2 linked regions of the Nordella sp. HKS 07 genome follow. The protein of the gene in region 1 interacts with the protein of each later gene in a pairwise test. Links are inferred from orthologs where the notes say so. Each region holds a gene or a part of one and is shown in the gene's direction. Other genes may lie near its edges.

The links.
Region 2: the proteins of G5V57_RS30580 (region 1) and ctaD interact in binary tests that used the Escherichia coli proteins (3 or more experiments, as listed by UniProt). The link is inferred for Nordella sp. HKS 07 from one-to-one orthologs.

What each region holds. Positions count from the first base shown.
Region 1 is NZ_CP049258.1:6,450,766-6,453,915, forward strand. What follows is about bases 185-3,015. They hold G5V57_RS30580 (pyridoxal phosphate-dependent aminotransferase), read left to right. Parts: upstream 185-908; coding sequence 909-2,123; downstream 2,124-3,015. Other genes in these bases: G5V57_RS30570 (FAD-binding oxidoreductase), read left to right, coding at 185-206; G5V57_RS30575 (hypothetical protein), read right to left, coding at 240-608; G5V57_RS30585 (hypothetical protein), read right to left, coding at 2,113-3,015. Outside these bases: more of G5V57_RS30570, read left to right, coding at 1-184; more of G5V57_RS30585, read right to left, coding at 3,016-3,150. UniProt on the Escherichia coli protein: Shows aminotransferase activity with methionine and histidine as substrates, and to a lesser extent also with phenylalanine.
Region 2 is NZ_CP049258.1:3,500,692-3,503,920, forward strand. What follows is about bases 6-2,915. They hold ctaD (cytochrome c oxidase subunit I), read left to right. Parts: upstream 6-590; coding sequence 591-2,240; downstream 2,241-2,915. Other genes in these bases: coxB (cytochrome c oxidase subunit II), read left to right, coding at 6-549; G5V57_RS16445 (heme o synthase), read left to right, coding at 2,294-2,915. Also shown: more of coxB, read left to right, coding at 1-5; more of G5V57_RS16445, read left to right, coding at 2,916-3,229. UniProt on the Escherichia coli protein: Cytochrome bo(3) ubiquinol oxidase is the terminal enzyme in the aerobic respiratory chain of E.coli that predominates when cells are grown at high aeration.

The sequences.
Region 1 (3,150 bases):
GCTGCAACGGCTCCGGCATCGCCATGCTCAGCTATCTGGGCTTCCAGACCGGCCGCAAGATCGCCGGTCGGGTCAACCGCATCTGCGCCTTCGATCAGGAGGAATTCCCCACCCACCCGCTCTATCACGGCAATACGTGGTTCGTGCCGTGGATTGGGCGCTACTTCCGCACCCGTGACTGGATCGATCGGAACATCCTGGGCTGAAGCTCTGGATCCCCGGCACTACGGGGCACTTGCTCAGCCGCAGCGCGCCTGCAGGGCCCAGACGCCGCCGTTGAATTTGGGCTCGCCGACGAGGCGACCTCTCTGACCGTCGGGACAAGCGAAATAGCCGAGCGAGGACGAAGCGATATTGACCGCATCCTTCTGGCTGTCGGGCTTCATCGGCGTCGTCGTCCCTGACACTTTCATGTCGAAGACCTTCATGGCGTCATTGTAGCTGTAGTTCAGCGCGTAATGCTTGCCGTTGTAGAAAATCGGCTCCGAGCGTGACTGCGTCTGGACGCTGCGCGGCCCGCCGGAGTTGATATCGATATTGCTCGACTTGCTGGAGCAGGCCGCGAGCAGGACGGACACACAAACAAGCACAGGCGCAGTAAGTTTCATGGCGGTTCCGGATGTCGGGGAAGGCCTGCGCATATAGGGGTATTCGCCCTCTATGTACAGGAATGAGGTTCAGTAGAAACACCGATTTAGAGCATCGGCCCGAGAAGCTCGTGGTCGGGCTTGACCCGACCATGCGTGCGGTCCTCGGACAGGCCGATGCGCAAAATCAAAGAGATAGAGCGCCGAGGTGATTCCGTGAGACCGCCCGGCACTCTAGTCGAACCGGCCCTAAGGGCAGACTGTGACATTTTTGCGAGGCTCCTCGACCTCTTTCCGGTGCCGTGGCATAGAGCGCCCACCATGGCCCCATTCGACGTCTCCTCCCTGCTCGCCCGCCGCGCCGCCCAATCAGATGAGGGCGCCATCGTGCGCATGTCGCAACGCGCCCGGGAGCTCCGGGCGAAAGGCCAGGATATCGCCAGCCTGACAATCGGCGAGCCCGATTTCGACACGCCCGCTTTTATCCAGACGGCAGCTACCGAGGCCATGCGCAAGGGCCTCACCCATTATTCGCCGGTCGCCGGCATACCCGAACTGCGCCAGGCGCTGGCGAGGAAGCTCAAGGACGAAAACGGGGTCGATTACGCCGCCAACGAGATTGTCATCGCCAATGGCGCCAAGCAGGCGATCGCCAATGCCGTGCTCGCCTTGATCGAGCCGGGCGACGAAGTGATTCTCCTGTCGCCCTATTGGGTCTCCTACGAGATCACGGTGCGCCTGGCGGGCGGTGTGCCCGTCATCCTCAAGGCCGGCGTCGAGGAGAATTTCAAGGCGCCGCCCGCCCGCATCGCCGCGGCGCTGACCGACAAGACGAAGCTCCTGATGCTGAATTCGCCCAGCAATCCGACCGGCGCGGTATGGAGCCGGGCCGAGCTCGACGCTCTGGCCGAGGTCGTCAAAGGCCATCCCCGCCTGATGGTGCTCTCGGACGAGATCTACGAATACATTCTGTTCGACGGCAAGATGACGTCCTTTGCGAGCCTGCCCGGCATGCGCGAACGTACGGTCACGGTAAACGGCTTTTCCAAGAGCTTCGCCATGACGGGCTGGCGGCTCGGCTATTCGGCAGGCCCCGCCCCGCTCGCTGTCGCCATGGCCAGGCTCCAGAGCGGCCTTACCGCCGGGGCCAATTCCTTCGTACAGCATGCCGCGCTCTCCGCACTGTCGGCGCCGCGCGACGATGTCGAGAAGATGCGGCAACGCTACGAGACGCGCCGCGACATGGTGGTCAAGGCGCTTTCCGCGATTCCGGGCCTGAAGCTCGCTCCCATTCCCGCAACGTTCTATGCCTTCCCCAATGTCGGCGCCTTCCTCGGCCGCAAGGTCGGCAATCACGTGATGGACAGTGTCGACGTGCTCTGCGACTGGCTCCTCGATGAGCATGGCGTAGCGACCGTGCCGGGTTCGGCTTTCGGCGATCCCAACTGCATCAGGCTCTCCTTCGCCACCGGCGAAGTGGAACTCGAGAAGGCCCTAGCCCGTTTCAGCGAAGGACTGGGCCGCCTTACGGCATAGCGATCCGCCTCTGTACTTCTTCCATCGCCGGGTCGCGCGCCGCCAGGTAGTCTGCGAAGGTTAGCGGCGCCTCTACTTGCGGATCGAGCGAACCGGGAGCTACGCCATAGGCGTAGTTGAACAAGAAACAATGCCCGATATCGGAAAGGCCGCAGCCCTTCTCCCAGTCATGAAAAGCAGTGGCGTAGCGCACGGGTATTTTCGAGTTGGGCAGCACCGTGCGGCCTCCATCCGCCCAGAATTGTCCGCGATCGCCCGGGGGGCCGCCGATCTGGAGCCCGCGCGCGCCCGCGAAGTATTTGAGCCGAGCCAGCATGGCGATGCCGGCAGCATAAGTGTTGGTCCCGGAGAGGATGAAGATGCGGCCGTCCTCGGGCACCGTCCTGGCAAGCCTGCGGGTAAAATCCGCCGCCAGCACGTAATTGCCGCTCCGATTGAAGCGCAGATCGACCACGACGTCCTTGACGCCTTTCGTCTTGATCTCCCCGAGCACGCCATCCAGATAGGTGGCGAGAGGCTCAGGCCAGGCGTTCTTGATGCGATTCAGCTGCATGTACAGAAACCCGCTGCCGGCCGGTATCTCATGCCAATAGGCCTGGTCGGGTCGTGAGAGATAGGCCGGCACTCGCCAGCGGCTGAGGACATGCGGCCAGCCGTCATCATTGGTGGCGATCGGAATCGGACTGAGGTCACGTACCGGCCAATAGTTCTTTCGCGGCGGCGCCTCCGGCTTGCCGCCGGACAAAGTGCGTTCGACCTCTGTCCCGTCCGCAAGACGCAGGCGCAGGCGACTCATGGCCGGGTTGTCGCCCAGCCCCGCCGCATTCAGCAGTTCGGGCGACACGAGGAGACGTGGCACATGATTGGCGAACAGGGTGTCTGCGCCGCCGATGAAGTTCCTGAGCTCGACCAGCAATCCCTCGACCGGGCGTCCGTCGACGGCAACGAGCTTAGCGCCCAGAATATCGACATTGTCATCCCGGGCTTTCACCACGAACAGACCGTCGGCGAAGTGTCCAAGACGGAT
Region 2 (3,229 bases), 3.0 Mb from region 1 along the record:
TCCTTCCGCCTTCTTTATCTCCAGCGCGACATGCCCCAGGGCGACATGACCATCAAGGTCATCGGCAACCCGTCGTGGAACTGGACCTATGAGTATCCCGACCTCGGCACCAATGAGGACGGCTCGGCGAAGGTGTCCTTCACCGCCTATCTCAAGGCCAAGGACAAGCTCGAGCCGACCGATACCTGGCTGCTCTCCACCGACGTTCCGGTCGTCGTGCCGGTCAACAAGACTGTCCGCCTGCATGTGACGTCGGATCCGGAAGGCATCATCCATGCCTGGACCATCCCTGCCTTCGGTATGAAGATCGACGCCATTCCGGGCCGTCTCAACGAGGACTGGTTCAAGGCGACCAAGGAAGGCGTCTACTACGGACAGTGTTCGGAGCTGTGCGGCAAGGATCATGCCTTCATGCCGATCGAGGTCCATGTCGTGTCGCAGGCCGATTTCGACGCCTGGGCCGAGAAGATCAAGACGGCCGGAGCTGACGAGGCGCGTAGTTATCTGTTCGCGCTGCTCAAGGCCAAGGGCCGGCTGGCTCAGAAATAAGGGGACGGCCGCCGAGGCCAGTACATTGAAGGTTTACGAACATGGCACATGCCGCAACCGCTCATGATGATCACGGCCATCCCACTGGATGGCGCCGTTATGTCTATTCGACGAACCACAAGGACATCGGCACGATGTATCTGTGGTTCGCGATCTTCGCCGGCGTGATCGGCGGTATCCTTTCGATCCTGATGCGCATCGAGCTCCAGCAGCCCGGGATCCAGATCTTCCACGGCTTGGCGGCCATGGTCTATGGCGGCGAGGCCGATGCCTCGATCGACGCCGGCAAGCACATGTTCAATGTGTTCGTCACCGCGCACGGCCTGCTCATGATCTTCTTCATGGTCATGCCGGCGATGATCGGTGGCTATGGCAACTGGTTCGTGCCGTTGATGATCGGCGCGCCGGACATGGCCTTCCCGCGCATGAACAACGTGTCCTTCTGGCTCCTGCCGCCGGCACTGGCGCTCCTGCTCATCTCGATGTTCGTCGAAGGCCCGGCGGGCGCCCATGGCGTCGGCGGCGGCTGGACGATCTACCCGCCGCTCTCGACGACTGGTCAGCCGGGACCGGCGATGGATTTCGCCATTCTGGCGCTCCATATCGCCGGCGCGTCCTCCATTCTTGGCGCCATCAACTTCATCACCACGATCTTCAACATGCGCGCGCCCGGCATGACGCTGCACAAGATGCCGCTCTTCGTCTGGTCGATCCTGGTGACGGTGTTCCTGCTTCTGCTGGCGCTGCCGGTTCTGGCCGGCGCCATCACCATGCTGCTCACCGACCGTAATTTCGGCACCTCCTTTTTCGTGCCGTCCAAGGGCGGCGACCCGGTGCTGTTCCAGCATCTGTTCTGGTTCTTCGGCCATCCGGAAGTGTACATCCTCATTCTTCCGGGCTTCGGCATCGTCAGTCAGATCGTCTCGACCTTCTCGCGCAAGCCTGTCTTTGGCTATCTCGGCATGGCCTATGCCATGGTCGCGATCGGCGTCGTCGGCTTCGTCGTGTGGGCCCACCATATGTACACGGTCGGCATGGACGCCGACACGCAGGCCTATTTCGTCGCCGCCACGATGATCATCGCGGTGCCGACCGGCGTTAAGATCTTCTCGTGGATCGCCACCATGTGGGGCGGCTCGATCGAGTTCCGCACCCCCATGCTGTGGGCGATCGGCTTCATCTTCCTGTTTACCGTTGGCGGCGTCACCGGGGTGGTTCTCGCCAATGCCGGTGCCGACCGCTCGCTGCACGACACTTACTATGTCGTGGCGCACTTCCACTATGTGCTCTCCCTCGGTGCGGTCTTCGCCATCTTCGGTGCGTGGTACTACTGGTTCCCGAAGATGACCGGCTACATGTACTCCGAGAGCATCGGCAAGGCGCATTTCTGGATCCAGTTCATCGGCGTGAACCTGATCTTCTTCCCGCAGCACTTCCTCGGTCTCGCTGGCATGCCCCGTCGCTACATCGACTATCCGGAAGTCTATGCCGGCTGGAACTGGGTGTCTTCGATCGGCTCCTATATCTCGGCCTTCTCCGTGCTGATCTTCCTCTATGGCGTGTTCCAGGCCTATGCGAAGAAGCAAAAGGCTGCGGACAATCCGTGGGGTGAGGGCGCCACGACGCTCGAATGGACCCTGTCGTCGCCGCCGCCCTTCCATCAGTTCAGCACCCTTCCGGTCATCCGGTAACGACGTCAAGTCGAGGCCGCTCCCGAGCGGCCTCGGCTGATTGAAGGTCAGGAATGAGCGATATTCACGCCGACATCTCCGACAAGAGCGCCGCCACTCTCGGCGGCCAGGGCACGGTCCGCGACTATTGGGCCTTGCTCAAGCCGCGCGTGATGTCGCTCGTCATCTTCACCGCTTTGGCGGGACTTGTCGCCGCGCCTGGCGACATCCATCCCTGGCTGGCGCTTGTGGCATTGCTCGCCATCGCAGTCGGCGCCGGCGCCTCGGGCGCCCTCAATATGTGGTATGACGCCGATATCGACGCGCTCATGGCGCGCACCGCCAACCGCCCGGTGCCGCGGGGCGCCATCCTGCCGGGCGAGGCGTTGGGTTTCGGACTCGCTTTGGCGATTGGCTCGGTTCTCGTTCTCGGGCTACTCGTGAACATTGTCGCGGCCGCACTCCTCGCTTTCACCATCTTCTTCTATGCCGTCATCTATACGATGTGGCTCAAGCGCTCGACGCCGCAGAATATCGTCATTGGCGGGGCTGCCGGCGCTTTCCCGCCGATGATCGGCTGGGCCGCCGCCACGGGCTCGGTGTCGCTCGCCTCGATCGCGTTGTTCCTCATCATCTTCATGTGGACGCCGCCGCACTTCTGGGCGCTGGCGCTATTCCGCGAGGGTGACTATGCGCGCGCCGGCGTGCCGATGATGCCGAATGTCGCGGGCGCAGCTGAGACGCGCAAGCAGATACTGCTCTACAGCCTCATCCTCGTGCCGATCACCTTTCTGCCCGCGCTCCTCGGCACCACCGGCCTGCTCTATACGGCGGTGACGGCGATCCTCGGCCTTGCGTTCATCTGGCATGCGATCGACGTCTACCGGTTGCGCGAGGGCGATCCCGCGCGCCGCGCCTGCCGCCGGCTGTTCGGCTTCTCGATCCTTTACCTCTTCGCACTCTTCGCCCTTGTCATCGCCGAACGCATTCTCGGCGTGGCATCTTTCGCT